Regions from separate parts of the Streptomyces sp. NPDC091682 genome, predicted to be linked through region 2. Evidence: predicted binding sites of a transcription regulator. Region 2 holds the regulator's gene; the other holds the start of a gene.

What was found. Region 2 encodes HrcA, which represses chaperone genes, less so after heat shock. Its sites were predicted from a motif close to TTNGCACTCNGNNNNNCNGAGTGCNAA; they were not measured.
Positions count from the first base shown of each region.
Region 1: a site for HrcA is predicted at 10,833-10,859, ahead of groL (chaperonin GroEL). Genes of this name have one in related genera too.

Region 1 covers NZ_JBIVTH010000007.1:339,609-354,671, reverse strand. Annotated here, with positions in the region: gene ACIQK6_RS19050 (Scr1 family TA system antitoxin-like transcriptional regulator) at 1-764, shown strand, start outside; gene ACIQK6_RS19045 (DUF397 domain-containing protein) at 748-1,002, shown strand; gene ACIQK6_RS19040 (S8 family peptidase) at 1,007-2,188, opposite strand; gene ACIQK6_RS19035 (protease inhibitor I9 family protein) at 2,554-2,901, shown strand; gene ACIQK6_RS19030 (hypothetical protein) at 2,947-3,330, shown strand; gene ACIQK6_RS19025 (S8 family peptidase) at 3,349-4,542, opposite strand; gene ACIQK6_RS19020 (protease inhibitor I9 family protein) at 4,830-5,207, shown strand; gene ACIQK6_RS19015 (PQQ-binding-like beta-propeller repeat protein) at 5,262-6,686, opposite strand; gene ACIQK6_RS19010 (Uma2 family endonuclease) at 6,794-7,117, shown strand; gene ACIQK6_RS19005 (phosphoribosylanthranilate isomerase) at 7,265-7,864, opposite strand; gene ACIQK6_RS19000 (Uma2 family endonuclease) at 8,076-8,573, shown strand; gene ACIQK6_RS18995 (helix-turn-helix domain-containing protein) at 8,613-8,948, shown strand; gene groL (chaperonin GroEL) at 9,045-10,667, opposite strand; gene ACIQK6_RS18985 (cold-shock protein) at 10,993-11,199, opposite strand; gene ACIQK6_RS18980 (MoaD/ThiS family protein) at 11,625-11,903, opposite strand; gene thrC (threonine synthase) at 11,940-13,214, opposite strand; SAM riboswitch class I at 13,232-13,389, opposite strand; gene ACIQK6_RS18970 (glucosyl-3-phosphoglycerate synthase) at 13,574-14,524, shown strand; gene ACIQK6_RS18965 (trehalose-6-phosphate synthase) at 14,571-15,063, shown strand, end outside.
Region 2 covers NZ_JBIVTH010000007.1:180,056-195,118, reverse strand. Annotated here, with positions in the region: gene ACIQK6_RS18230 (PhoH family protein) at 1-1,018, opposite strand, end outside; gene ACIQK6_RS18225 (carbohydrate kinase family protein) at 1,143-2,237, opposite strand; gene ACIQK6_RS18220 (ribonuclease Z) at 2,460-3,365, opposite strand; gene ACIQK6_RS18215 (histidine triad nucleotide-binding protein) at 3,369-3,728, opposite strand; gene ACIQK6_RS18210 (16S rRNA (uracil(1498)-N(3))-methyltransferase) at 3,914-4,660, opposite strand; gene ACIQK6_RS18205 (nitronate monooxygenase) at 4,657-5,748, opposite strand; gene dnaJ (molecular chaperone DnaJ) at 5,905-7,044, opposite strand; gene hrcA (heat-inducible transcriptional repressor HrcA) at 7,045-8,061, opposite strand; gene ACIQK6_RS18190 (MBL fold metallo-hydrolase) at 8,208-8,933, shown strand; gene ACIQK6_RS18185 (DUF3097 domain-containing protein) at 8,962-9,765, shown strand; gene ACIQK6_RS18180 (Uma2 family endonuclease) at 9,767-10,321, opposite strand; gene hemW (radical SAM family heme chaperone HemW) at 10,422-11,654, opposite strand; gene ACIQK6_RS18170 (AMP-dependent synthetase/ligase) at 11,870-13,762, opposite strand; gene lepA (translation elongation factor 4) at 13,998-15,063, opposite strand, start outside.

The DNA.
Region 1 (15,063 bases), 160 kb from region 2:
AACGCGCGGGCATGAGCCAGGCCGAACTCGGCGAACGGCTCTTCGTCAGCGGCGCGTTCATCGGCCAGCTCGAATCGGGCACGCGTCGCATGCACCTCGAATACGCCAAACAGATCGACGAGATCCTCGGCACGGACGGCTTCTTCGCCCGCAACTGCGGGGCACTGGCCAAGTCGAAGTACCCGAACCACTTCGCGGAGGCTGCTGAAGCGGAAGCGGAAGCGAAGACGATCCGGGAGTACGCGCCCTTGGCGCTGCCCGGGATGCTCCAGACGAAGGCATACGCCCGGGCTGTCTTCATCGCCTACCAGCCAACGGCCACCGAGGAGGTCATCTCCGAGCTGGTGCAGAACCGGCTGGACCAGGCCGGTGTCCTCAGTGATCCAACAACCCCGTTGTTCTGGTGTGTACTCGACGAATCAGCTCTTCGACGAGTCGTCGGCAGCCGGGCAGTGATGGCCGAGGTCCTACGTCACATCACAACCCTGATCCGTGCACGCCGGATCTTCGTGCAGGTACTGCCGTTCAGTGCAGGAGCACATTCGTCCATGGGCGGCACCCTGAAGCTGATGACCTTCGAGGACGCTCCTCCTCTGGCATATGTCCAAGGCAACGCCATAGGGGTGCTTCTGGACGATCCGGCAACCGTGGCACGCCATTCGCTGACCTACGATCTCCTCACGGCCGGCGCGCTGTCACCCAGCGAATCGCTGGCTTTGATCGAGTCCGTGGCGGAGGATTACGAACATGACCAGCACGCCTGAGTACGACCTGTCAGCAGCCACGTGGCTGAAGTCCAGCTACAGCGGCGGCAGCGGCGGCGACTGCCTGGAGATGGCCACCTGGCGGAAGTCGACGTACAGCGACGGCACTGGCGGCGACTGCCTCGAAGTGGCCGACGGCCACCCCCACCTCGTCCCCGTGAGGGACTCCAAGCAGCCCGAAGGCCCGCACGTGGTGTTCCACGCGCAGGCCTGGGCCCGGTTCGTCGGGTCGCTCTGAGCGGTCAGAGACCGTCGGTGAACAGCAGCTTGTTCGGGCTGTCGGCGCTAAGGTTCTGGACGATGTCCTTCGTGGACACCTCGTCCAGGAAGTCCGTCACCTCCGCCGGCAGCGCGTTCGGGTGCTCCGACTTGTAGAGCGCGGCCACACCGGTGACGTGCGGCGCGGCCATGGACGTACCGTCCAGGGCCACGCTGCCGCCGCCCAGACGCGCCGAGATGATGTCCTTGCCGGGGGCGTAGAGGTCCAGGCAGGTGCCCCAGTTCGAGAAGTCGGTCTCCTCGTCGAAGCGGTTCGTCGCGCCGACCGTCACCACGCGCTCGGCGGAGGCGGGCGAGACCCGGCAGGCGTCGATGTTGTCGTTGCCCGCCGCGATGACCGGCAGCACGCCCCGGTCGGACACGGCGGTCGCGGCCGCGTTGACCGCTTCGAGCCGGCCGCCGCCCAGCGAGGCGTTCAGGACGGCCGGCTGCCGGATGTTGTTGGCCACCCAGTCGAAGCCCGCGATGATGCCCGCCCAGGAACCCCGGTTGTCACAGCCGAGGACCCGGACGCTGACCAGGGTCACCTTGCGCGCCACGCCGAAGGTCGAACCGCCGACCGTGCCCGCGACGTGCGTGCCGTGGCCGTTGCAGTCCCCGCCGTTGAGGCCGCCCCCGATCGCGTCGAAGCCCGGCCGTGCACGGCCCTCGAAATCGGGGTGCCGGTAGTCGATGCCGCTGTCGACGATGTACGCCGTCACGCCCTGCCCACTGCGGTTGGCGCTGAAGTTGCCGTCCAGCGGCAGGAACCGCTGGTCGATGCGGTCCAGGCCCCAGGAGTTGGAGGGCGACTTGGTCCCGACCCCCTTCACGGGGGTCGGCGGCACGGTCACCGTCGCATCCTGCGTCACGGACGCCACACCGGCCGTCCCACGGACGGTCTTCAGCTGCTCCGCCGTGAGGGACGCCGCGAAGCCGTTGATCGTCTTGGTGTAGGTGAACTTCGCCGTCAGGCCCAGCCGCTTCGCGAACGCCGCCGGGGCCACCTTCTTGTCGAGGCTGACGATGTAGCTGCCCGAGATGGCGTTCGCGGACGTGTGGAGCGGCGCCGGGGTCGGCTCCGGGGCCGCGGCGGAGGCCGTACCGGCCGCGACGGGAGTGACGGTGAGGAGGACAGCGGTGGCCAGACGTGCGAGCAGACGCATGGAAGGAGCTCCCTGACGTGCTTGGAAGGTCGGCGTGGAAGAGCCGCCCCCGCGATCTGGAGTCCTCCGCGGGTGCGGCCCCCCTTTGCATCGGGCACCTCCTCGGCGCGGCTTGAACCTCCGCCGCCACCTGGCCGATCGTCCGATCGCCACGTCGACATGGCCTGTCGCGTACGCTGCAGAAAGGGTTAGTCCCTTGCGCCGCCCGGGCCGCAGCCCGCTCCGCCCCACCCCCGGAAACTCGTGCGAGATTCACCCGTACGTCCGCCCCCCACATCAGGGAGCGCGCGGCCGGTGCCCGCCGTGCATCCGCCACACCCCCGGGCGTCGTTGACCGGCCCCGCCGCCCGTGATCGCCTCGGACCATGCGCAACCGCCTGAAGCGAGTCCTGCCCGCGGCCGTCACCGCACTGGCCGCCGTCGCCACGCCCGCGGCCGCGGCCACCACCGACGTGCCGGAACCCGTACCGCACACGGCCCCCGCCGACCACGCCACGTACGTCGTCACCGTGCGGGAGGGCGTCGACCCGGCCGAGGTGGCCGAGCGCGTCGGCGTCACCCCGGTCCACGTCTACCGCACCGTCCTGCACGGCTTCTCCGCCCGGCTCAGCCCCGCCCAGGTCGAGGCCCTGCGCGAGATGCCGGACGTCGAGACCGTGGAGGAGGACAGGGGGGCCACCGGCTTCGGCACCGGCACCGGCACCGGCTTCTGAGGCCCGGACTCCCCGGCCCGACAGGGGGCCGGGGAGACTGGGTTCATGCAACTGCCCACCGAAGTCGTGACCGGTACCGCGTTGATCGAGGTGGTACGGATATCCGCCCTCCCGACCGAGGCGGGCGCCCCGTACCCGGGCAGGCCGGTCGCCCACTGGTCGGGGGACGAGGTGACCGACGCCCTCGCGCTCATCGGGACCCTGCCCGGCAGCGGGCAGCACCGGTGCGGCTTCGCACCCGGATGGAGCGTGCGCGCCTACGACGACTCCCTCGAACCGGTCCTGATGGAGGCCGCGTTCTGCTTCAGCTGCCACGAGGTGCGCATGCACGGACCGGCCGTCCCGCCCGCCCTCGCCAAACAGTTCTTCGACGCGGACGCCCCGCAGGCCGCCGCTCTCCTCGCCCGGTTCCGCGCGGCGGGGGCGTGAGCCGGGCGCGGGCCCGGATCAGAGCCCGCCGGTGAAGAGCAGGCGGTTCGGGGTGAGCGGGCTGACACCGCTCAGGACGTCCTTGGTGGACCTGTCCTTGAGGAAATCGGCGACGGCTTGCGGAGCCGCCGTCGGGTTCGCGGCCTTGTAGAGGGCCGCGACACCGGTCACGTGCGGCGCGGCCATCGAGGTGCCGCTGTGGGAGATGCTGCCGCCGTCGAGCTGGGCGGAGACGATGTCCTCGCCCGGCGCGTAGAGGGAGACGCACTCGCCGTGGTTGGAGAAGGAGCTCTCCTCGTCGGACCGGTCGCTCGCCGCCACCGTGAAGGCCTTCGGCGCGGAGGCCGGGGAGACCAGGCAGGCGTCCTTCGCGGAGTTGCCCGCCGCCACGATCGGCAGCACACCCGCGTCGGTGACCGCGTTGGCGGAGTTGTTCACCGCTTCGGACCTGTCCCCGCCCAAGGAGACGTTCAGGACCGCCGGCTGCCGGGCGTTCCTGGCCACCCAGTCCAGGCCCGCGATGATCCCGGAGAAGGTGCCCGTGCCGTCGCAGCTGAGAACGCGGACGCTGACCACGTTGGCCCGGCGCGCCACTCCGTACGTCTGTCCGGCGACCGTGCCCGCGACGTGCGTGCCGTGGCCGTTGCAGTCCTGGCCGTCGCGCCCGCCGTCGACGGCGTCGAAGCCGAAGGCGGCACGGGTGCCGGCCGGCCCGCCGAACTCGCTGTGCTGGTAGTCGATGCCGGTGTCGAGGATGTAGGCGGTCACGCCGGCGCCGTCGCCCGCGACGGTGAAGTCGTTGTCCAGCGGCAGCTTCTCCTGGTCGATCCGGTCCAGGCCCCACGAGTTCGCCGGGACCCGGGTGCCGGTCACGGTGCTCGGCCGCGGGACGGGCCGGACCGTCGCGTCCTCCTCCACCGAGGCCACCCCCGGGCTGTTGCGGACGGTCGTCAGCTGGAGCGGGGTCAGCGGGACGGCGAAGCCGTTGAGCGCCGAGGTGTAGACGAACGAGGGCTCCAGGCCCAGCTCCTGCGCGGCCCCGGCCGCGTCCACCCCCTTCTCCAACGTCACGATGTACTCGCCAGGCACCGGGTTGGCGGCGGTCTTCAGCGGCGCCGGGGTCGGCTCCGGGGCCGCGGCGGAGGCCGTACCAGCGGCGACCGGGGGGACGGTGAGGAGGGCGGCGGCGGCCAGGCGGGCGAGCAGGCGCATGGAAGGAACTCCCTGACGGGTGGCGGGAAGGCACGGGGGAGCCGCCGCCCTCACGGACGGCACCGGGTGCTCCTGCGAGGGCGGCCCCCAGCTCCATCGGTGCCACCTCTCGGCGGGTTGAATCACCGGCTCACCTGGTTGTCCGTCGGGTGGGCGCGTCGACGCGGCCAGATCACCCGTACGGCCCGCCCCCGGACCAGGGAGCGCACGGCCGGTGCGCCGCCCGTGCCCCCGCCACACCCGCGGGCGTCGTTGACCGGTCCCGCCGCCCGTGATGGCCTCGGGCCATGCGCATCCGCCTGAGCCGAGCCCTGCCCGTGGCCGTCGCCGTACTGGCCGCCGTCGCCGCCCTGCCCGTCGCCGCGGCCACCGCCGAGGTGCGGGAACCCGTACCGCACACGGCCCCCGCCGCCGACCACGCCACGTACATCGTCACCGTGCGGGAAGACAGCGACCCGGCCGAGGTGGCGGACCGGGTCGGCGCCACCCCGATGCACATCTACCGCGCCGTCCTGCACGGCTTCTCCGCCCGGCTCAGCCCCGAACAGGTCGAGGCCCTGCGCGAGATGCCCGACGTCGAGTACGTCGAGGCGGACGGCCGGGCCACCGGGGACGGCGCCTTCGGCAACGGCCAGTACGGGAGGTGGGGGCTCTCGGACGCGTGACCGGGGGGCGGGTCGTGCGCGTACGGCCGCGCCGCGCTCGGTACGCGCCGACCGTCACCAGCCGAAGACCGGGTCGATGTCGAAGAGGGGCGGCAGCAGGCCCTTGCGGTCCAGGTTGACGAAGACGTACGAGCCGGGCGGCCCGGGATAGAACGCGAACCGCTCGCCCAGGGGCAGGTCGCGCAGGACCGTGGGGACCGCCCTGCGCCCGCCGTCGCCCAGGCCGCGGTGGGTGAGGTACGTCCACCAGCGGTCCGAGGTCACCACGCCGACCTCGCCCGGGCCGGTCGGGGCCAGCCCGTGGACCTCGTCGTCGCCGACGCCCGCGTGCCACAGCAGCCGGCCGTCGGTGAGGGAGTAGGCGGACACGCCGTTCCCCTCCCCCTGCTTCACCGCGGTGACCAGCAGGTCTCCGGTCAGCACCGGCGACGGCTCGGACAGCAGGTCCCCGTCCGGACCCGAGGCGGGTATCGAGCCCCGCACACGGCCCGTGTCGTCGAGCAGCAGCACCCCGTCCATGCCCTTCTCGGCGGTCTCCGTGACGCGCAGGACCGGCGGGACGGCGGACAACACCCGCACCTCGCGCAGCCGGCTCGCCGTCGGCAGCGCGCTCTGCCAGACGCGGGTCCCCGTACGGGCGTCGACGGCCGTGATCCGGGCGGCGTCGCCGCACTCCTCCACGTAGAGGGCGCGTTGGTCCGAGCCGTCGACGGCCTTCACCGTGCAGTCGGCCGGGACCGGGACCCGCCAGAGCTCCTGGCCGCCGCGCAGGTCGAGGCCGGTCACCGTGTCCCGGTCCGCTACGACGGCGCTCGGGCCCGCCGCGGCCACCAGGGCCCGGCCGGTGTCCCGGGTCCAGCGGACCCGGCCCTCGACCAGGTCCACGGCGACGACCTGCGAGCCGCACGTGCCCACGCTCTCCCCGTACGCGAGGAGGCCGGTGCCCGACGAGATCGTCCGGCTGAGCGCGCAGAGCGGCGTGCGCTCCGGGGCGGGCAGCCGCCAACCCCTGCGGCCCTCCCCGTTGTAGGCGACGAGCCCGTCCGTGCGGGCCCGTACGAGCCTTCCGGGCGCGAGCGCCCAGACGCCGACCGGGGCCGCCGCCGGATGCACCGGCTGCTGCCACCCGGACAGGTCCAGCTGCGGGCCGCGCACCTGCTCGAAGCCCGACCAGCCGGGCCCCAGCGCGGCCAGCGCCACGCAGCCTGCGATCACGCGGACGTACACCGGGGGGCGGCCGTGGCCGCGCTTCCTCGGTGTGCGCCACAGCAGCCACGCGGCGGCGGCGCACAGCGGGGCGAGGAGCGCGAGGACGCCCGTGCCGCGCGGGCAGCTGTCGATCCCGCACACGCGGACGGGGGCGTCGGCGAGCACCAGCTTCGCCAGGAGGACCAGGTACAGGGCCGCCACCGCCGCGAACGCTGCGGCGGCAGCACATGCGAGGTGTCCCAAGAGCCGCACCGGTCGCGGTCGTTCCATTTCCATGATCCCCCCGAGTGGGACCCTATCGACCGGCCGCCGCCGTTCCCGACCGGGCCCCATCCGATCGGGGGAAGCCTCCCCAAAGACGACGTCAGGGCGCGCATATGCCCCTAGCCTGTGCCCCGTTCGTACCGGACGGAGGCGAGTGGGCCGACCCGAAGGGCGTGCTGATGGTCCTGGAGGTGACCTCCCACGACGCGGACACCGACCGGCGGGACCGGAAGGAGAAGCGGGACGGGTACGCGGCGGCCGGGATCCCGGTCCACCTGCTCATCGACCGGGAAAGCTGCACGCTGACGGTCCACAGCGATCCCGAAGACGGCTCGTACCGCGACAGCCCCTCCCTCCCGGACGGGGCCTCCGTCACGGTCCCCGCCCCGGTGGACATCACCCTCGACACCGAACCCCTCAAGGAGTTCGCCCGGTGACGCCGACCCGGTGCCGGGTAGGCGGTCAGAGCGCGGAGCCCCCGGTGGCGTCGACCACGCGCCCGGTCACCCGGCGCGCGGCGGCGGAGCCGGGGCTGCCGAGCCCCGCCCGGAGGGCACGATTTCCGTAACGATCGATACGGAAAACTAGGCGCGGGCCGCCGCGATGAAGGCGCGGATCAGGTCGGGGTCCTTCACGCCGCGCTCGCGCTCCACCCCGCTGGACACGTCCACGCCCCACGCCCCGGTGGCCGCGAGCGCCTCCCCCACGTTGCCCGGGTTCAGCCCGCCGGCGAGCAGCCAGCGCCCCTCGGGCGCGGCGAAGTCCGCCGCACCCCAGTTCCACGGCTTGCCGGAGCCCGGGTCGGGCGCGTCCAGCAACAGCAGGTCCTCGCCGTACTCACCGCAGCACTCCACGCGCTCGGCGGTGGCCCGCAGCAGGGTCCGGCCCTCGGCCCGCAGCGCCGCGAAGTCCTCGGGCCCCTCCTCGCCGTGCAGCTGCACGCCCCGCACACCGCTCTCCTCGGCGAACCGCCGCACTTCCGCCACCGACTGCCCCCGGAAGACGCCCACGGTGAGCACCCCGGCGGGCACCCGTGCGGCGAGCTCCCGCGCGGTGGCGGCGTCCACGGTCCGCGGGCTCCCGGGCGCGAAGACGAACCCGACGGCGTCCGCCCCGGCGGCCACGGCCACGTCGACGTCGTGCGCGGTCTTGAGTCCGCAGATCTTGACGAAGAGATCGCTCATGCGACCAGTCAACCAAACCCGCCGCACCCACGGGTGGCACGTCCCATAGGCCGGGCACGGCGGCCCCGCCGTCGCTAGCCTGGGACGAGGCACACACCCACGGCACGGCACGCCCCGGAGGACGACGGTGACGACCATGATCGAACGGGCCACACCCATAGGGACTCTGTCGCCGCCAACGTTCGAAACACTCCTGCGCACCGTCGAGGAGATGGACACGCCAGACGGCTTCAAGGCCGAGCTCATCCGGGGGAAGATCGTCGTGTCGCCGTTTTCCGCGCTGCGCTACCTGCGTCCCATGCGCGCGCTTCGCAAGCAGATCGAGGCGCACGCGCCCAAGGGGCACTTCGCGGAGACGTCGCCCTTCCTCTTCAGCTTCCCGACAGCGGAGCGCGCCTACGGCCCCGACCTCTTCGTCGCGGACGAGGCCTCTTTCGGCGAAGAGGGCCGCCACGCGGACGGGGCGGCCTTGTCGCTGGTCGCCGAGTTCACCTCCCTGTCGACCAAGGACGCCGACTGGAACGAGAAGCTCGACGTCTACGGACGCCTCGTACCGGTCTACCTGGTCGTCGACATGCAGGACTCGGAGATCACCTGCTTCTGGGACCCCTCCCCGCACGGGTACCGCTCCCGTACGACGGTGTCCTTCGGCGAGCCCCTGCACGTCCCGGAACCGTTCGACTTCGCGATCGACACCACCGGCTTCTGACCGGCCGGAACGCCGGATCCCGGACGAAAGGGGCCCGTCATGAACCACACCCGCTGGAAGCTGACCCGCGAGAAGACGGCCGCACAGGGGTACGTCGAGTCGGCCGAGGTGCGGGCCGAGCGAGCTGAGATCCGGCTGGCCATGGCGTTCGCCAAGGCCGTCTACGAGCGGCGCAAGGCGCTGGGCCTGTCCCAGGCCCAGTTGGCCGAGCGGGCCGGGCTCACGCAGGCGAAGGTCTCCCGGGTGGAGGGCGCCGACGCGGTGCCCACGCTGCCGCTACTGCGCCGCCTCGCTCACGCCTTGGACGCGGGTCTGACCATCGCCCTCGACGAAGACCGCGAAGAGGTCACCTTCATCGCACACCCCGCCGCCTGAGACCCCGTCCGGGAAACGCCCGAGGGCGGCACCCCCGTGGGGGTGCCGCCCTCGTTCGAGAACAGCCGATCAACCAGTGGCCGGAGCCGGGGTCGATCAGAAGTCCATGTCACCGCCCGGCATGCCGCCGCCCGCGGGGGCACCGGCCTTCTCGGGCTTGTCGGCGATGACGGCCTCGGTCGTCAGGAACAGCGCGGCGATCGACGCGGCGTTCTGCAGCGCGGAGCGCGTGACCTTCGCCGGGTCGATGATGCCCTCGGCGATCATGTCGACGTACTCGCCGGACGCGGCGTTCAGGCCGTGACCGATCGGCAGGTTGCGCACCTTCTCGACGACGACGCCACCCTCGAGACCACCGTTGACGGCGATCTGCTTGAGCGGGGCCTCCAGGGCGAGCTTCACGGCGTTGGCGCCGGTCGCCTCGTCACCCTCGAGCTCCAGCTTCTCGAAGACCGCGGAGGCCTGCAGCAGGGCCACGCCACCACCGGCGACGATGCCCTCCTCGACGGCCGCCTTCGCGTTGCGAACGGCGTCCTCGATGCGGTGCTTGCGCTCCTTGAGCTCGACCTCGGTCGCGGCACCGGCCTTGATGACGGCCACGCCGCCGGCCAGCTTCGCGAGGCGCTCCTGGAGCTTCTCGCGGTCGTAGTCCGAGTCGGAGTTCTCGATCTCGGCGCGGATCTGGTTCACGCGGCCCTGGACCTGGTCGCTGTCACCGGCACCGTCGACGATGGTGGTCTCGTCCTTGGTGATGACGACCTTGCGGGCGCGGCCGAGCAGGTCGAGACCGGCGTTCTCCAGCTTGAGGCCGACCTCCTCGGAGATGACCGTGCCGCCCGTGAGGATGGCGATGTCACCGAGCATGGCCTTGCGACGGTCACCGAAGCCCGGGGCCTTGACGGCGACGGACTTGAAGGTGCCGCGGATCTTGTTGACGACGAGGGTGGAGAGCGCCTCGCCCTCGACGTCCTCGGCGATGATCAGCAGCGGCTTGCCGGACTGCATGACCTTCTCCAGGAGCGGCAGCAGGTCCTTGACCGAGCCGATCTTGGAGTTGACGATCAGGATGTACGGGTCGTCGAGGGACGACTCCATGCGCTCCATGTCGGTGGCGAAGTACGCCGAGATGTAGCCCTTGTCGAAGCGCATGCCCTCGGTGAGCTCCAGCTCCAGACCGAAGGTCTGGGACTCCTCGACGGTGATGACGCCTTCCTTGCCGACCTTGTCCATGGCCTCGGCGATGAGCTCGCCGATCTGGGTGTCGGCGGCGGAGATGGAGGCCGTAGAAGCGATCTGCTCCTTGGTCTCGACATCCTTCGCCTGGGCGAGCAGGGCGGCGGAGACGGCCTCGACGGCCTTCTCGATACCGCGCTTGAGGGCCATCGGGTTCGCACCCGCGGCCACGTTGCGCAGGCCCTCGCGGACGAGCGCCTGGGCGAGAACGGTGGCGGTGGTCGTACCGTCGCCGGCGACGTCGTCCGTCTTCTTGGCGACTTCCTTGACCAGCTCGGCGCCGATCTTCTCGTACGGGTCCTCGAGCTCGATCTCCTTGGCGATGGAAACACCATCGTTGGTGATCGTGGGGGCGCCCCACTTCTTCTCAAGGACGACGTTGCGACCCTTGGGGCCAAGGGTGACCTTGACGGCGTCGGCGAGCTGGTTCATCCCACGCTCGAGGCCGCGGCGGGCCTCCTCGTCGAACGCAATGATCTTGGCCATCTGAAGTGGTCCTCCCGGACAGCGGTGGATTGCTCCTGGACCGCGCCCGCGCCCGCGACGGACGGCCTGCGTGCCCGACGGTTCCTTCCCGCCGGACCCTGCGGGCCTCACCGACCCGGTCCTCGTTCAGTAGCACTCTCAACCGGAGAGTGCTAACGCCAATGATTAGCACTCGACCCCTCCGAGTGCAAGCGGCTTGCGCTGTTACCGGGCCACTACCGGGCACACCACGAGGGGCCCCCATCCCGTGTCCAGGATGTGGGCCCCTCGTGTGTGTTCCAGGTCTTCACTGAAGACCGTGCGTCGGTGGTCGATCGCTCCAGGACTAGCCGAGTGCGAGCTTGACCATGTCCGCCTGCGGACCCTTCTGGCCCTGCGAGATCTCGAACTCGACCCGCTGACCCTCTTCAAGGGTGCGGTACCCGTCCATCTGGATGGCGCTGTAGTGGACGAACACATCCGCACCACCGTCGACCGCGATGAAGCCGTAGCCCTTCTCCGCGTTGAACCACTTGACGGTGCCCTGAGCCATGCCTAACTCCCCTATTACTGGCCCTTGCGCAGGAACGCACTTCACGATCCCGGGTCAGAACTTGCGTCGGAACGCGTCGACCGAGGCTGAATGTATCTGCGCGGATGCTGTCTGCAACAGGTCAATCCGATGAGAAATCTAGACACCGAGAAACATTGAAATAGAGTGAAAATTTGCCATACTCCCGGGCAACTCGGGCCTGACATATCTCGCCAAAGCCCCATACCGCACTCGCATGTTGGCTCGATGTCGACCCTTGCGCGGCCCGTTCATATGCAGGGGGCAAGAACAGCGGAGGGGACTTCCCCAACCCTACCGTGCCCAATCAAGCAGAATTGCCCCCTCCGCTTTAGCGGAGGGGGCAATTTCGTTTTGCGCGTGTCACCGGAGCGGTGACCGGGGGGATCCGGTGGGGATCCGGGGAATCAGCAACCGCCGGCGACGGCCGGAATGATCGAGACGCCGGCGCCGTCCGGCGTCGCCGCCTGCAGCCCGCCCTCGAAGCGCACGTCGTCGTCGTTGACGTAGACGTTCACGAAGCGGCGCAGCTTGCCCTGGTCGTCCAGGACCCGCGCGGCGATGCCCGGGTGGTTCTTCTCCAGGGACTCGATGACCTCGGCGAGGGTCGCGCCCTCGGCCGGGACCTCGGAGACGCCGCCGGTGTAGGTGCGCAGGATGGTGGGGATGCGGACGTTGACGCTCATGGCGCTACTGCCTTTCCGGGTGCAGGAGGAAGAGGATCAGGCGAGGCCGGCGGCGCGGAACGCGTCCAGGCTCGGGCGGATGGTGGCGGTCTGCCCGCTGTCCGCGGCCACCGCCTCCAGGGTCTTGAGGCCGTCACCGGTGTTGAGGACGACGGTGGTGAGCGTCGGGTCGAGCTGCCCGCCCTCGATGAGCTTCTTCGTCACGCCGACGGTCACGCCGCCCGCGGTCTCGGCGAAGATGCCCTCGGTCTGCGCGAGGAGCTTGATGGCCTCGACGACCTGCTCGTCGTTGACGTCCTCGACGAAACCGCCGGTGCGGCGGGCGATGTCCAGGACGTACGGGCCGTCCGCCGGGTTGCCGATCGCGAGGGACTTCGCGATGGTGTTCGGCTTCTGCGGGCGGACCACGTCGTGACCGGCCTTGAAGGCGGTGGACACCGGGGAGCAGCCCTCGGCCTGGGCGCCGAAGATCTTGTACGGCTTGTCCTCGACGAGGCCGAGCTTGATGAGCTCCTGCAGACCCTTGTCGATCTTCGTCAGCTGCGAGCCGGACGCGATCGGGATCACGATCTGGTCGGGCAGCTGCCAGCCGAGCTGCTCGCAGATCTCGTAGGCGAGGGTCTTGGAGCCCTCGCCGTAGTACGGACGCAGGTTGACGTTGACGAAGCCCCAGCCCTCGCCCAGCGGATCGCCGATGAGCTCGGAGCAGAAGCGGTTGACGTCGTCGTAGTTGCCCTCGATGCCGACCAGGTCACCGCCGTACACACCGGCCATGACGACCTTGCCCTGCTCCAGGTCGTGCGGGATGAACACGCAGGAGCGGAAGCCGGCCCGGGCGGCCGCGGCGCCGACGGCGCCGGCCAGGTTGCCGGTCGAGGAGCAGGACAGGGTGGTGAAGCCGAAGGCGCGGGCGGCCTCGACGGCGATGGCCACGACGCGGTCCTTGAAGGAGTGCGTCGGGTTGCCGGAGTCGTCCTTGACGTAGAGCTTGCCGGTGATGCCCAGCTCCTTGGCCAGGTTGGCCGCGTCCACGAGCTTGGTGAAGCCGGGGTTCAGGCTGGGCTTGGACGCCACGTCCGCGGGGACGGGCAGCAGCGGCGCGTAGCGCCAGATGTTGTTGGGACCGGCCTCGATCGCGGCGCGCAGGGCCTCGGGGTCGCCGGTCGGCAGGTCGTAGGCGACTTCCAGCGGTCCGAAGCATTCGGCGCACGCGAAGATGGGGCCGAGCTCGAAACGGGTACCGCACTCGCGACAGGAAAGGCCGGTGGCGGGTCCGAGATCAACAGAGGTGGCGACAGTCTGTGCAGCCATGATGGCGAGGCCCTTTCTCCTCATCTTCCCCATGGCGCACTTCGCCATGAGACGGAATTGGCACCTTCCCTAGCCGGGGACCTCGCTGACGAGCGCTGACGCGCGATCGCGAGAACCGACTGGAGGGTTGCCGGGGCTTCAACGGGCCGTGTCCCTCTGCCCCTCTGGATGAGCGGTATGGCACCGGCACACGCGCTCTATGGCGCGCCGGTGCGTTTGTGCGCGGGACCCCCGGCATGCGGTGGTCCTTCGCGTTGTTCAAGACTGTAACCGAAGGCTCGCGCGACTGAGACAGGCGTCCGAACCGCGAGATGGATCACATAAGGGCGAATATCGCCGACACGCAGGGAGTGCTGAGGGTGCTGGAAGAGGTGGAGCGATGGCTGGCCGACCGCTCCTGGTCCGCCGCCGACCGACCGCTCGACCAGCTGCTCGACCGGAAACGGGCGGCCGGGACCACGGTCAGCGTGGTGCTGCCCGCGCTGGACGAAGAGGCGACGGTCGGCGCGATCGTCGAGGTCATCCGGCGTGAGCTGATCGAGGGACTCCCGTTCCCCCTGGTGGACGAGCTGGTCGTCATCGACTCGGGCTCCGCCGACCGGACCGCGGAGGTCGCGGCGAAGGCTGGGGCCCGGGTGGTGCACCGCGACGAGATCCTGCCCCGCGTGCCGGCACTGCCCGGGAAGGGCGAGGTGCTGTGGCGCTCGCTGCTGGCCACCGACGGGGACGTCGTCTGCTTCGTCGACGCCGACCTGCGGGACTTCTCCGCCGCCTTCGTCTCCGGCATCGTCGGCCCGCTGCTGACCGACCCCGACGTGCAGTTCGTCAAGGCGATGTACGACCGGCCGCTGGGGGACACCCCGGGCCAGGGCGGCCGGGTCACCGAGCTGGTCGCCCGCCCGCTCCTCAACCTCCACTGGCCGCAGCTGGCCGGCTTCGTGCAGCCGCTGGGCGGCGAGTACGCCGTACGCCGCTCCCTGCTGGAGCAGCTGCCGTTCCCCGTCGGCTACGGCGTCGAGCTGGGCCTGCTGGTCGACGCGCTGCACACGGTCGGGCTGGACGCGCTGGCCCAGGTGGACGTGGGCGTACGGCTCCACCGCCACCAGGACGGGCAGGCGCTGGGCCGGATGGCCGCGGCGATCTACCGCACCGCCCAGGTCCGGCTCTCGCGCGGGCACCTCGTACGACCGGAACTCACGCAGTTCGAGCGCGGGCCGGAGGGCTTCCGGCCGCGGACGTACCCGGTGGACACGGAGGAGCGACCGCCGATGGCGGGCATCGAGGAGTACGCACTGCGTCGCGTGGCGTGAGCGAACGTACGGTTTGAGCGGGTGCGGGCCGGGCTAGGTTGGCGGCATGGCTTCCCAGGTGCTCGTCGCCGCGAACCGCGGCCCCCTCTCCTACGCGCTCGCCGAGGACGGGACGCTCAGCGCCCGGCGCGGCGGGGGCGGTCTCGTCTCCGGACTCTCCACGGCCCTCGCCGAGCAGCCGGAGGCGCTGTGGATCTGCGCGGCGCTGTCGGACGCGGACCGGGAAGCGGTCCGCCGGGGCGCGTCCGAGCCGGGCGTCCGGATGTTGGATATCGATCCCACGATGTATGACGACGCATACAACGGAATCGCCAATTCTGTGCTGTGGTTCACACATCACCACCTCTACGACATCCCGCGCGAACCGGTCTTCGACGCCGAGTTCCACCGGCGGTGGGGGTCGTACCGGCGCTACAACCGGGCCTTCGCGCAAGCCCTCGCGGACGAGGCGGCGGAGGGCGCCCGCGTTCTGGTGCAGGACTACCACCTGGCGCTGGTTCCGGGGCAGTTGCGCGAGCTGCGGCCGGATCTGAAGATCG
Region 2 (15,063 bases):
CGTGCCCCGCACGGAGGTTGCCGATCATCTCCTTGGTCTCCATGACCCGCCACGGCTTGTCACGGCGCTTGTCGTCGCGCGTCCTGACGGTCCACAGGTGCTCATCGCAGCAAAGGGTCCAGGCGCCGTCCTGGGCAGTGAGGCGGTAGATGTCCTTCTCGCCCTGCGGGTACACGCCGAGGACCGGGGTCGGCTCACCGTTCGACCCGACGACGAGGTCGCCCACCTGGAGATCGCCGATGGGGCGCCAGCCGTCCGGCGTCAGCACCTTCGTGAAGACGGGCATCGCACGCCCCCTCATGTACGCCAGGGGCGCCACCTCGATCGTGCCCGCCGCCATCAGCCGCGGGATCGAGTCGGGGTCGATCATGTCGTGCAGCGCGTCGTAGAGCGGGCGCAGGTAGGGGTCGATCTTGTCGAAGAGGGTGCCCGGCAGGAAGCCGAGCCGCTCCCCCGCCTCGACGGCGGGTCGGGTCAGGATGATCCGGCTGACCTGCTTGGACTGCAGGGCCTGCACGGCCTTGGCCATGGCGAGGTAGGTCTTGCCGGTACCGGCGGGGCCGATGCCGAAGACGATCGTGTTCTTGTCGATCGCGTCGACGTACCGCTTCTGGTTGAGGGTCTTGGGTCGGATGGTGCGGCCGCGGCTGGAGAGGATGTTCTGGGTGAGCACTTCCGCGGGCGTCTCGGCCGGCCCGTCGCCATTGCCGTTGCCGCTCGCCTTGAGCATGGCGATCGAGCGTTCCACTGCGTCCTCCGTCATCGGCTGCCCGGTGCGGAGCACCAGCATCATCTCGTCGAAAAGTCGCTGGATCAGCGCGACTTCCGCCGCTGCACCGATCGCGCTGACCTGATTGCCCCGAACATGGATGTCGGCCTTCGGGAAGGCCTTCTCGATCACGCGCAACAGGGCGTCACCCGAGCCGAGCACGGTCACCATCGGGTGCGTGGCCGGAACGGTGAAGTGGGCTCGCGCCTGCCCCGGCGCGGGGATGTGGGCTGTCGGTGTCTGAGTCATGGGCCGGCACTGTGGCCTGCGCATACCTCCCGCTGAGGGGCCGCGCCGATCGACGACCTCCGGAGTACCAAGCGTACGTCTCCGCCGCGGCTTCCCCGAGAGGTTTTACCGCCCGGTCGCACCGCTAGAGCGAGTGCCGGAAGCCGATCGTCGGTACCGCCCTGCGCCGGGCCGCCGGAGTCCCGCCCGGCGGGACCAGATCGTCCAGGAAGCCGTACCGGCCGCGCAGCTCCTGCGGGGCGTCCCGCCACCAGTGGGCCACCTCCGGCCAGCCGGGGGCCGACAGGGAGCCGCCGAACTCCTGCACCGACAGGGCCGCCGTCAGCCCGGCGAAGGCGAGGCGGTCCGCGAGCGGCCAGCCCGCCAGGGTGCCGGTCACGAAGCCCGCCACGTAGACGTCTCCCGCCCCCGTCGGGTCCAGCTCGTCCACCGTGATCCCGGGGACGTGCGCGGTCTCCCCGGTGCGCCCGTCCACCGCGTACGAGCCCTCCGCGCCCATGGTCACCACCGCGATCGGCACCTTCTCCGCCAGCGCCCGGGCCGCGGCTCTCGGACAGTCGGTCCGCGTGTAGCGCATCGCCTCGCCCGCGTTCGGCAGGAAGGCCTCGCAGTGCTCCAGGTCGGCCAGGGCGCCCAGGTCCCACCGGCCGCTCTCGTCCCATCCCACGTCCGCGAAGATCCGCGAGCCGCGCCGGGCGGCCTCGCCGATCCACTCCTCGCCGCGGCCGGGTCCCAGGGCCGCCACGGCCGCGCGGGCCCGTGGCGGGCACTGCGGGAAGGGCCCGGGGCCGGCCGGCGGCGGAGCCTCGTGGCCGTGCGAGACCATCGTGCGCTCACCCTCGTAGGCCATCGAAACGGTGACGGGGCTGTGCCAGCCGGGGATGGTGTGCGACATGGACAGATCGATTCCCTCGCCCTGTTCGAGGGCGTCCCAGCAGTACTCGCCGTAGTGGTCGTCCCCGAATGCGGCGGCCAGCGAGGTGCGCAGGCCGAGCCGGGCCAGGGCGGTGGCCATGTTGGCGACGCCGCCGGGGCTGGAGCCCATGCCGCGCGCCCAGGACTCCGTACCGCGCACGGGGGCCGAGTCGAGGCCGGTGAAGATGATGTCGAGGAAGACCGTTCCGGTCAGGAAGACGTCACAGCCGGGTTCCCGGGGGTCACGCAGCGGACCGAGCGGGTCCACTGCTGCTGCGCGGATTTCGTAGTCCCGACCGGTCACGGCGATCTCCCCGTTGTTCCTCGAAGGCCCGTTCCTGCATGACGCTTCCCATGGAAAGCTGCCAGCCCTGCCCACCCCGGACAGGACCAAAACCCAGTGTGGCGCAGATCACCCATGGAAGGCCCCCGGTCGCTCGGGCCGCTCGGGCCGCTCGGGCCGCTCGGCGAGCACGCCCCGGGCCGGCCGGCGCGGCCGGGCCGGGGTGCGTGCCCGGGCCCGCGGTCAGCCCCGCTTGGGCAGGGGCACCCGCACCAGGTCCGCGGCCACGGTGAGCTCGCCCTCGAAGCCGGCCGCGCGGGCCTGGCGCTCGAACTCGGCCGGGTCGGTGTAGCGCTGCGAGAAGTGCGTCAGCACCAGGTGCCGCACGCCGGCGTCCCGCGCCACCCGCGCCGCCTGGCCGGCGGTCAGGTGCCCGTGGTCGGTGGCCAGCCGTTCGTCCTCGTCGAGGAAGGTCGACTCGATCACCAGCATGTCGCAGCCCTCGGCCAGCGCGTCCACGCCCGGGCAGAGCCGGGTGTCCATGACGAACGCGAACCGCTGCCCGGGCCGGGGTTCGCTGACCTCGTCCAGGGTGACCTCGCCGAGCCGCCCCTCGCGCTGGATCCGGCCCACGTCCGGCCCCATGATCCCGTGGCGCGCGAGCAGCTCGGGCACCATGCGTCGCCCGTCGGGCTCGGTGATCCGGTAGCCGAAGGACTCGACCGGGTGCGAGAGCAGTCGGGCCTCCAGGACGTACGAGGGCCCCTGCGCGAGCACGCCGTCCGCCGCCACCGGCTCCTCGCGGAGCGGGACGGTCTCCCGGTAGGCGGTGGCGTACCGCAGCCGGTCGAAGAACTTCTGCCCCGAGGCCGGGTAGTGCGCGGTGACGGGGTGCGGGACCTGGTCGAGGTTGATCCGCTGGATCACCCCGGCGAGGCCGAGGCTGTGGTCACCGTGGAAGTGGGTGATGCAGATCCGGTTGATGTCGTGCGCGGCCACCCCGGCGCGCAGCATCTGGCGCTGGGTTCCCTCGCCCGGGTCGAAGAGGATGCCCTCGCCGTCCCAGCGCAGCAGGTAGCCGTTGTGGTTGCGGTGGCGGGTGGGCACCTGGCTGGCCGTGCCCAGCACCACGAACTCTCGTACGGACACGTGCTATCCGGGGGGCCACTGGAGGCCGCGGCCGCCGAGGACGTGCGCGTGGGCGTGGAAGACGGTCTGCCCGGCGCCGGAGCCGGTGTTGAACACGACCCGGTAGCCGTGTTCGACGATCTTCTCGTCGAGGGCGACCTGGCCGGCCTCGCGCAGTATGTCGGCGGCGACGCCCGGCTCGGCCGCCACGAGGGAGGCCGCATCGGCGTAGTGCACCTTGGGGATGACGAGCACGTGCGTGGGCGCCTGCGGGTTGATGTCCCGGAAGGCGACCGTGGTCTCGGTCTCCCGTACCACGGTCGCGGGGATCTGCCCCGCGACGATCTTGCAGAACAGGCAGTCGGCCTGCGGTTCCCCGGCCATTGCTTCGCCTCCCGTGACGGTGATCGGTCCGGGCATCGTATCCAGCCGGACGCCCGCCGCGGGACGGCATTTCGACCGGCCGGGCCGCAGGCCCCGGGCCGGACGGGCCGATTGCCCCCGGGCCGGCCGGACCAGGGGCCGGAGCGGCCCGTCAGGACCCGGGGACCGTCACGACCAGCGGGCCGTCACGACCAGCGGCCCGTGCGGGCCAGCAGCACCGCCGTGGCCGCCGTCCCGGCCGTGGAGGTCCGCAGGACGGAGCGGCCCAGGCGGTAGGGGTGGGCTCCCGCGGCGGCGAAGACGGCCAGCTCCTCCGGGGAGACACCGCCCTCCGGGCCGACCACCAGCACCACGGAACCGGTCTTCGGGAGCTCGGCCGTCGCCAGCGCCCCGGACGGGGCGTCGCGGTCCTCGTGGAGCACCATCGCCAGGTCGGCGCCGGCCAGCAGCGCCGCCACCTGCTTGGTGGACATGGCCTCGGCCACCTCCGGGAAGCGCACCCGGCGGGACTGCTTGCCCGCCTCCCGGGCCGTGGCCCGCCACTTGGCCAGTGACTTGGCTCCGCGGTCGCCGCGCCACTGCGTGATGCAGCGCGAGGCCTGCCAGGGCACGATCGCGTCCACGCCGGTCTCGGTCATCGTCTCGACGGCCAGCTCGCCCCGGTCCCCCTTGGGGAGTGCCTGGACCACCGTGATCCGCACTTCCGGCTCCGGCTCCTCCGCGACGGTGTGCAGGTCCGTGACGACCAGCCGGTCCTTGCCCTCGGCGGCCTTGACCACGCCCTCCGCCCAGTGGCCGAGCCCGTCCGTGAGGACCACGTCCTCTCCCGGGTTCAGGCGTTTCACGGACACCGCGTGCCGGCCCTCCGGGCCGTCCAGGACGAACTCCGGCCCCGCGGGGACCTCTTCCACCACGAACACCGGGGCGGTCATGACGCACTCCTCATCTGCCTTGCCTTCAACGTGCTCTGCGCCTGGGCCAGTTCGGCCGTCAGCACTTCCACCAGCTCCCCCGCCGGCAGTGGTCGCGCCAGCCGGTGCCCCTGCCCCGCCCACAGGGCCATGCCCTGCGGGTCCCCGGCCGCGGCGGCGGCCTTGCGCAGCCCCGAGGTCAGGTGGTGGACCTGCGGGTACGCGGCCGGGGCGTACGGCCCGTGCTCGCGCATGAAGCGGTTCACCAGCCCCCGCGCCGGCCGCCCGGAGAAGGCCCGGGTCAGCTCGGTGCGGACGAACAGCGGGTCCGTCAGCGCCTTCTTGTGGACCGGGTCCGCCCCCGATTCCGGGCAGGCCAGGAAGGCCGTCCCGAGCTGCGCCGACTCCGCGCCCGCCGCCAGCAGGGCCGCGATCTGCGCGCCCCGCATGACCCCGCCCGCCGCGATGATCGGGAGCGCCACGGCCTCCCGCACCTGCGCCACCAGCGCGAGGAGGCCCACGGTCGCCGTGCCGTCGATCTGCGGGTCGTCCCGGTGGGTGCCCTGGTGACCGCCGGCCTCGGCGCCCTGGACGCAGACCGCGTCCGCACCGGCGTACTGGGCGCTGCGGGCCTCCTCGGCGGAGGTCACCGTGACGACGGTGTACGTGCCGGCCTTGCGCAGGGCCGCCAGGGCCGCGAAGGAGGGACAGCCGAAGGTGAACGAGACCACCGGGACCGGGTCTTCGAGGAGGATGGCGATCTTGGCGTCGTAGCCGTCGTCGCTGGTGCCGATGATGTCCTCCTCCGCGAGCGAGATCTCGTACCAACTCGCCTCACCGGCCAGCTGCCCGCGGTAGGCCTCCACGGCGGCCGGATCGACGTAACCGGTCTGCGGCATGAAGAGGTTGACGCCGAAACGGCGCCGGGTCAGCGCGCGCACCTGCTTGATCTCCTGGTACATCCCGTCGGCGGTCTTGTAGCCGCCGGCCAGGAAGCCCAGTCCGCCCGACTCGCACACGGCGGCGGCGAGCGCGGGGCAGGAGGCGCCGCCCGCCATGGGAGCCTGCACGATCGGGTACGGGGAGAGACCGTTCGGTGCCGAGGACATGGACTGCATCGTGCCACGTCCGACGCATGGGGCCGAACCGTGGCATTCGCCTGGCATAGTCCGCTTCCCGACCGGCCCCCGGCCGTCGCCGGGCCCACGTGACGAGCCCGGCCGGGGAATCCCCAGGCCGGGCTCGTGACGGTGGACCGAGGTCGATCAGCGACCGTTGAAAGCGTCCTTCAGACGGCTGAACAGACCCTGCTGACCCGGCGCGAACTGACCCATCGGCCGCTCCTCGCCGCGCAGCTTCGCCAGCTGGCGGAGCAGGTCCTCCTGCTGGGCGTCCAGCTTGCCCGGGGTGGTGACCTCGACGTGCACGATCAGGTCGCCGCGTCCGCCACCGCGCAGGTGGGTGACGCCGCGCCCGTGCAGCGGGATCGCCTGGCCGGACCCGGTGCCGGGTCGGATGTCGATCTCCTCCAGTCCGTCCAGCGTCTCCAGCGGGCACTTGGTGCCCAGCGCGGCCGCCGTCATCGGAATGGTGACCGTGCAGTGCAGGTCGTCCCCGCGCCGTTGGAAGGTCGGGTGCGCCAGCTCGTGGATCTCCACGTACAGGTCGCCGGCGGGGCCGCCGCCGGGGCCGACCTCGCCCTCGCCCGCGAGCTGGATCCGGGTGCCGTTCTCGACGCCCGCCGGGATCTTGACCGTGAGGCTGCGGCGGGAGCGGACACGGCCGTCGCCCGCGCACTCGTGGCACGGGGTCGGGACCACGGTGCCGAAGCCCTGGCACTGCGGGCAGGGGCGCGAGGTCATGACCTGGCCCAGGAAGGACCGGGTGACCTGCGAGACCTCACCTCGGCCGCGGCACATGTCACACGTCTGCGCCGAGGTGCCGGGAGCGGCGCCCTCACCGGAGCAGGTGTTGCAGACGACGGCCGTGTCGACCTGGATGTCCTTGGTCGTCCCGAAGGCCGCCTCGTCCAGTTCCAGGTCGAGGCGGATCATCGCGTCCTGGCCGCGCCGGGTCCGCGAGCGCGGGCCGCGCTGCGAGGCCTGGCCGAAGAAGGCGTCCATGATGTCGGAGAAGTTGCCGAAGCCACCCGCTCCGAAGCCGCCCGCTCCGCCGCCGCCGCCCGAGGAGGACAGCGGGTCGCCGCCGAGGTCGTAGACCTGCTTCTTCTGCGGGTCCGACAGCACCTCGTAGGCCGCGTTGATCTCCTTGAAGCGCTCCTGCGTCTTCGGGTCCGGATTCACATCCGGGTGGAGTTCACGCGCGAGGCGCCGGAAGGCCTTCTTGATCTCGTCCTGCGATGCGTCGCGGCGCACGCCGAGAACGGCGTAGTAGTCCGTGGCCACTTACGACTCCGCCAGGATCTGTCCGACGTAACGTGCCACTGCGCGTACCGCTCCCATCGTTCCGGGGTAGTCCATGCGGGTCGGTCCGACCACGCCGAGTTTGGCGACTGCTTCGCCGCCCGAACCGTAACCGACCGAGACGACCGACGTGGAGTTCAGTCCCTCGTAGGCGTTCTCGTGCCCGATCCGTACGGCCATTCCCGACTCGTTGGCCTCGCCCAGCAGCTTGAGGAGCACGACCTGCTCCTCGAGTGCTTCGAGCACCGGCCTGATCGTCAGGGGAAAATCGTGTCCGAAGCGGGTGAGATTGGCGGTACCGCCGATCATCAGCCGCTCTTCGGCTTCCTCGACCAGGGTTTCGAGGAGCGTCGCGAGCACGGTGGAGACCGTGCCGCGGTCCTCGGCCTCGAAGGATTCGGGGAGGTCCTGGACGAGCGGGGGCACATCGGTGAAGCGGCGCCCGACGACCCGGCTGTTGAGCCGGGCCCGCAGGTCCGCCAGCGAGGTCTCCCCGAAGGGGCTCGGGCAGTCGACGAGCCGCTGCTCGACCCGCCCGGTGTCCGTGATCAGTACGAGCATCAGGCGCGCGGGAGCGAGCGAGAGCAGCTCCACGTGCCGGACGGTCGACCGGGTCAGGCTCGGGTACTGGACGACGGCGACCTGCCGGGTGAGCTGAGCGAGCAGCCGCACCGTGCGTCCGACCACGTCGTCGAGGTCGACGGCGCCGTCGAGGAAGTTCTGGATGGCCCGGCGCTCGGGCGACGACAGCGGCTTGACCCCCGCCAGCTTGTCGACGAAGAGCCGGTAGCCCTTGTCGGTGGGGATCCGGCCGGCGCTGGTGTGGGGCTGGGCGATGTAGCCCTCGTCCTCCAGCACGGCCATGTCGTTGCGCACGGTGGCGGGCGAGACGCCGAGCCGGTGCCGCTCCGTGAGCGCCTTGGAGCCGACCGGCTCCTCCGTCCCGACGTAGTCCTGGACGATGGCGCGCAGCACTTCGAGTCTGCGTTCGCTGAGCATCGCGCACACCTCCAGCTGTGGTCCGTTGCCGTCTTCTGCCGTGTTCGTTGGCACTCTGATCGTTCGAGTGCCAGAGAGCCCCCGCTCAGTGTACGGCCGGGCGGTAAGCCCCTGGCAAGGGAGGACCGCCAGGGTAGCGTCGCGGCATGGACGTGGATTGGGAAGGGTCGGGCTGGGAACGGCTGACCGGGCGGGCCGGCCGGCGGCGGCTGCCGGTGTGGGACTGCACCGTGGGGCTGGTGGTGGGCGAGGATTCGGTCCTCCTGATCGACCCCGGGTCGTGCCTGCGCGAGGGGGCCGAGGTGCGGGCCGAGGCGGAGCGGCTGACGGGGCGGAGCGTGACCCATATCGCATTCACGCACGGTCATTTCGATCATGTCCTGGGCGCGTCCGCCTTCCCCGGGGCCGAGGTGTTCGGGGCGGTCGGACTGGCCGCACTGCTGGCGGCGGAGCGCGAGGAGCTGCGCGAGGACGCGGTCCGGCAGGGGCTCGCGGAGGCGGAGGCGGCCCAGGCGGTGGACCTGATGGTGCTGCCCCGGCATTCGGTGTCGGGCGAGTGGACGCTGGAACTGGGCGGCGTGCAGGTGCTGTTGGCCAATGTGGGGCCCGGGCACAGCGGGCACGACCTGGCGGTCTTCGTACCGGGCGAGCGCGAGGTGGTCTTCTGCGGGGACCTGGTCGAGGAGTCGGGCGAGCCCATGGCGGGCCCGGACGCCGCCCCCGGGCAGTGGCCCGCCGCCCTGGACCGGCTGCTGTCACTGGGCGGGGACGACGCACTGTACGTGCCGGGTCACGGAGCGGTGGTCGGGGCGGAGTTCGTCCGTGCGCAACGCGCCACACTGGCGGCTCGTTTCGGCGTGTCGGAGGCGTGATGCGGGCGGCTCTCCTAGTGTCGGCCGGATGCGCGAGTACTCCCCCGACCTGACCCCGCAGTGGAAGCGACCCGAGGCCGTGCCGGAGGTGGCGGCGGATCCCGACCTGGTGGTCGAGGTGGCCGGTACGGACTTCTGCGGCGCGGTGGTGGCCTGCGAGGCGGGCACGGTGACCCTGGAGGACCGCTTCGGCAAACGGCGGGTGTTCCCGATGGAGCCGCGCGCCTTCCTGTTGGACGGCGCCGTGGTCACCCTGGTCCGGCCCGCGCGCCGGCCCTCCGGTCCGCTCCTGACGGCTTCGGGCTCGCTGGCCGTGCCCGGGGCGCGGGCGCGCGTGGCGCGGGCCGGCCGGATCTACGTCGAGGGCCGGCACGACGCGGAGCTGGTGGAGCGGGTCTGGGGTGACGACCTGCGGATCGAGGGCGTGGTGGTGGAGTACCTGGAGGGCGTCGACGACCTCCCGGCCGTCGTCGCCGACTTCGCCCCGGCCCCGGACGCGCGCCTCGGCGTCCTGGTCGACCACCTCGTCCCGGGTTCGAAGGAGTCCCGCATCGCGGCGTCGGTGACCTGCCCGGACGTCTTGGTCGTGGGCCACCCGTACGTGGACGTCTGGCAGGCCGTGAAGCCGTCCGCGCTGGGCATCCGCGCGTGGCCGGTGGTCCCGCCCGGCCAGGACTGGAAGAAGGGGGTCTGCCGGGCCCTGGGCTGGCCGCAGAACACGGGCGCCGCCTGGCAGCACGTCCTGTCCCGGGTGACGTCCTACAAGGACCTGGAGCCGACGCTCCTGGGGCGCGTGGAGGAGCTGATCGACTTCGTCACGGCACCGGTTTGAGCTACGGCAGGGTGCCGAACTCCGTGGTGTCGAGCGTGACACCGAGGACGTCGAGCGGGACCGGTTCACCGAACTTGCTGGTCCGCTCGGTCCGGTAGTCGGCTTCCTCTCCGGCGCCGAAAGGTTCGGTGAGCACCACGCACTTGGCCTGGAAGGGGTCGATGATCAAATAGGTGGGGATGCCGCCCGCCGCGTAGATGGAGCGCTTCGTCACGTAGTCGCGCAGCTTGCTGGTCTTGGAGACGACCTCGACCACCATCGCCAGAGCTGAAGCGGGCACCAACCGGCCCGACTCGGGCGCTGCCTCGCTCGGCAGGACCACGAGGTCCGGCTGCGGCTCGGACGACTCCGCCGGAATGTCCACGTCCTGCGTCTGGAGCGGGTACCAGCGTCCCACGGGGATCTGCCGCTGGACGAACAGGACGATCAGGTTGTGGACCACGTCGGGCCCCGCCATCATCACGATTTCCCCCCTGAGGAGCTCAACCTTGACCCCCTCGGGAGCCTCGAAGCTCTCGAAGTACTCGGTCATCCGGCGATCGTCCACAGCGGTCATCTCCGTGCCCTCCACTTCTGCCGCCGGGTATGCGACAGAAGGCTACGAACAGGCTAGGCCGCGCCTGCCCTCATTCGCAGCGATTCACTCCGTGGAGTGATCAGTCCACCAGGTCCCGGACCACCGCGTCGGCCAGCAACCGCCCCCGCAGGGTCAGCACGGCACGCCCGGCCTCGTACGGCACGGCGTCCAGCAGCCCGTCCGCCAGGGCCTTGCGGGAGGCGGCCAGTCCGGCCGGGGCGAGCAGGGACAGCGGGACCCCGTCCACGAGGCGCAGCTCCAGCAGGATCCGCTCCACCCGCCGGTCCTCCTCGGAGAGGATCTCGCGTCCCGCGCCCGGGGAGCGGCCCTCCGCCAGCGCCGCGGCGTAGGCACCCGGGTGCTTCACGTTCCACCACCGCACCCCGCCCACGTGCGAGTGCGCGCCCGGGCCCGCGCCCCACCAGTCGGCGCCGCGCCAGTACAGCTCGTTGTGCAGGCAGCGCCCGGCCTCCGAGGTGGCCCAGTTCGAGACCTCGTACCAGGCGTACCCGGCCTCGACCATGACCGAGTCCGCGATCAGGTACCGGTCGGCGTGCACGTCGTCGTCCGTCATCGGGACCTCGCCGCGGCGGATCCGGCGCGCGAGCTGCGTGCCCTCCTCGACGATCAGCGCGTAGGCGCTGATGTGGTCCGGCCCGGCGCCCAGCGCTGCCGAGAGGGTGGCCCGCCAGTCCTCGTCCGACTCCCCGGGCGTGCCGTAGATCAGGTCGAGGTTGACGTGCTCGAAGCCCGCCGCCCGCGCCTCGGCGACGCACGCCTCGGGGCGCCCCGGCGTGTGGGTGCGGTCGAGCACCTTCAGGACGTGCTGCTTGGCGCTCTGCATGCCGAAGGAGACCCGGTTGAAGCCCCCGGCGCGCAGCTCGGCGAGGTACTCCGGGTTCACGGACTCCGGGTTGGCCTCGGTGGTGATCTCGGCGTCCTCGGCCAGGCCGAATTCGTCCCGGATCGCCGCGAGCATCCGTACGAGGTCCCGGGCGGGCAGCAGCGTGGGCGTGCCGCCGCCCACGAACACCGTCCGTACGGCCCGCGGGTCGTCCCCGAGCACCTTCCGCGCGAGGCGGACCTCGTCGATCAGGGTGTCGGCGTAGTTCTCCCGGGAGGCGAGCACACCGCCGGTGCCCCGCAGCTCGGTGGCCGTGTAGGTGTTGAAGTCGCAGTACCCGCAGCGCGTGGCGCAGTACGGGACGTGCAGGTAGAACCCGAGCGGCCGCTCCCCCGCACCCACCAGGGCGTGCGACGGCAGCGCGCCGTCTTCGGGCATGGGTTCACCGTCGGGGAGTGCGGAAGGCATGCCCCCATCATCCCGCACCGCCGCACCGCCCGGCCCCGCTCGCGTCCGGTCCCGGCGGCGGCGCGTCCGGCCCCGCCGGCGTCGGGGGCGCGGGGTTCGGGGCGGGGCCCCGGGACACGGCGCGCAGCCGATGCCCGGGGCCGCCCGGGAACATTGGGGTCGGCGGGGCCGGCGGGGCGGTCCACCGCCCCGCCCCGTCGGGCCCGCGGCGGGCGTCAGGCCTCGCGGGACCCCTCGTACATCTCCTCGATCAGGTGCTTGAACTCACGCTCGACCACCGGTCGCTTCAGCTTCAGGCTGGGGGTGAGGTCGCCGTGCTCGACGTCGAGGTCGCGCGGCAGCACCCGGAACTTCTTGATCGTCTGCCAGCGCTGCAGGCCCTCGTTCAGGGTCTGTACGTACGTCTCGATCAGTCGGCTGGTCTCCGGCGCCGCCAGGACCTGTCCGTACGTCTTGCCCTCCAGCCCGTTCTCGGTCGCCCAGGTCAGGATCGACGGCTCGTCGAGGGCGATCAGCGCCGAGCAGAAGTTCCGGTCGGCGCCGTGCACGACGATCGTCGACACGTACGGGCAGATCGCCTTGAACTGGCCCTCGATCTCCGCCGGGGCGACGTACTTGCCGCCCGAGGTCTTGATCAGGTCCTTCTTGCGGTCGGTGATGCGCAGGTAGCCGTCGGCCGACAGCTCGCCAATGTCACCCGTGTGCAGCCAGCCGTCGGACTCCAGGACCTCGGCGGTCTTGTCCGGCTGCCGGTGGTAGCCCTGCATGATGCCGGGGCCGCGCAGCAGGACCTCGCCGTCGTCGGCGATGCGGACCTCGGTGCCGGGGAGCGGCTTGCCGACCGTGCCGGTGCGGTAGGCCTCGCCCGGGTTGACGAAGGAGGCCGCGCTGGACTCGGTCAGGCCGTAGCCCTCCAGGATGTGGACGCCCGCGCCGGAGAAGAAGAAGCCGATCTCGGGGGCCAGGGCGGAGGCACCGGAGACGGCGGCCCGCAGTTTCCCGCCGAAGGCCTCGCGGAGCTTGGAGTAGACGAGCGCGTCGGCGATCTTGTGCTTGGTGCTGAGGCCGAAGGGGGCGGTCGCCTGGCCGGTGCGGCGGAAGTTGTCCTGCGTGACCTTCGCGTACTCGCGGGCGACGCCGGCCGACCACTGGAAGATCTTGTACTTGGCTCCGCCGGCGGCCCGGGCCTTGGCCGCCACACCGTTGTAGACCTTCTCGAAGATGCGCGGGACGGCGGCCATGTAGGTGGGCTGCACGACCGGCAGGTTCTCGATGATCTTGTCGATCCGACCGTCGACGGCGGTCACGTGCCCGGCCTCGATCTGCCCGGAGGTCAGCACCTTGCCGAAGACGTGGGCCAGCGGCAGCCACAGGTACTGGACGTCCTCCTTGCCGATCAGCCCGGTGGCGACCATGGCCTTGGCCAGGTACGACCAGTTGTCGTGCAGCAGTCGCACGCCCTTGGGGCGGCCGGTGGTGCCGGAGGTGTAGATGAGGGTGGCGAGCTGGTCGGAGGTGATGGCCGCGATCCGCTCGTTGACCGCCTCGGGGTGCTTGGCGAGGTGCTCCTTGCCGAGCGCCTCCAGTTCGGCGAGGGAGAGCACCCAGCCCTCGGGGTCGCCCTCGGCGGCGACGGCGTCGGCGGCGTCCAGCACCACGACGTGGGCGAGGTCCGGCAGGTCGGCGCGGCGCTCGCGCGCCTTCGCCAGCTGCGCCGCGTCCTCGGCGATGAGCACCCGGCTCTCGGAGTCCGCGAGGATGAACGCCGACTCGTCCGCGTTGGTGCTGGGGTAGATCGTGGTGACCGCGCCGCCCGCGCACATCACGCCGAGGTCGGAGAGGATCCACTCGACCCGGGTGTTGGAGGCGAGCGCGACGCGTTGTTCCGTTTCCAGGCCGAGGGAGATCAGCCCGGCGGCGGTGGCGAACACCCGCTCGGCCGCCTGGCCCCAGCTGAGTGATTTCCAATCGTCTGGGCCGCCGTGGCCGCCGGCCGCCGGCACCGGGTACCGGTAGGCCTCGTCGTTCGGCGTCGCTGCGACGCGCTCAAGGAAGAGCACCGCCACGGTGGGCGGGCGGTTCTCGAGATAGGTCTGTGTGTCGCTCACGACATCCTCCGGACCGTTCCACGCGGCAGTGCGTGGGCGTGGGGCGCTGGGGGGCGCTTGGGACTGGCGGGTTTGCAGCCGGTGGCTTTCTAAACTGGCGAGTAACCGTCGAGCAGTGATCAGACTAGAGCGCGACCGGCGCGTGCGTAAGGGCCCGCGAGCGGCCGCTTGATAACGAAACAGGCCCCCGCACCGGAGTGCGGGGGCCCGTCTGCGTCGGGTGACGGCGGGGCTGCTACTTCTTCTTGCCGCCGGACTCGTCACTGGAGAGGACGGCGATGAAGGCCTCCTGCGGGACCTCCACGGAGCCGACCATCTTCATCCGCTTCTTGCCTTCCTTCTGCTTCTCCAGCAGCTTCCGCTTACGGGAGATGTCACCGCCGTAGCACTTGGCGAGGACGTCCTTGCGGATGGCGCGGATGGTCTCGCGGGCGATGACGCGGGAGCCGATCGCGGCCTGGATCGGCACCTCGAAGGCCTGCCGCGGGATGAGCTCGCGCAACTTGGCGACGAGGCGCACGCCGTAGGCGTAGGCGGCGTCCTTGTGCGTGACGGCGGAGAAGGCGTCGACCTTGTCGCCGTGCAGCAGGATGTCGACCTTGACCAGGCTGCCGGACTGCTCGCCAGTGGGTTCGTAGTCCAGGGAGGCGTAACCGCGCGTCTTGGACTTCAGCTGGTCGAAGAAGTCGAAGACGATCTCCGCGAGCGGGAGGGTGTAGCGGATCTCGACCCGGTCCTCGGAGAGGTAGTCCATGCCGAGGAGGGTGCCGCGGCGCTGCTGGCACAGCTCCATGATCGCGCCGATGAACTCGGTGGGCGCGAGCACGGTGGCCTTGACGACCGGCTCGAACACGTCCGAGATCTTGCCCTCGGGGAACTCGCTCGGGTTGGTGACGGTGACTTCCTTGCCGTCCTCCATGACCACCCGGTAGACCACGTTGGGCGCGGTGGCGATCAGGTCGAGGCCGAACTCGCGCTCCAGGCGCTCGCGGACCACGTCCAGGTGGAGCAGGCCGAGGAAGCCGACGCGGAAGCCGAAGCCGAGCGCCGCCGAGGTCTCCGGCTCGTAGACGAGCGCGGCGTCGTTGAGCTGCAGCTTGTCCAGGGCCTCGCGCAGGTCGGGGTAGTCCGAGCCGTCGAGCGGGTAGAGGCCCGAGAAGACCATCGGCCGCGGGTCCTTGTAGCCACCGAGGGCTTCGGTGGCGCCGTTGTGCAGGCTGGTGATGGTGTCACCGACCTTGGACTGACGGACGTCCTTCACGCCGGTGATGATGTAGCCCACTTCGCCGACGCCGATGCCG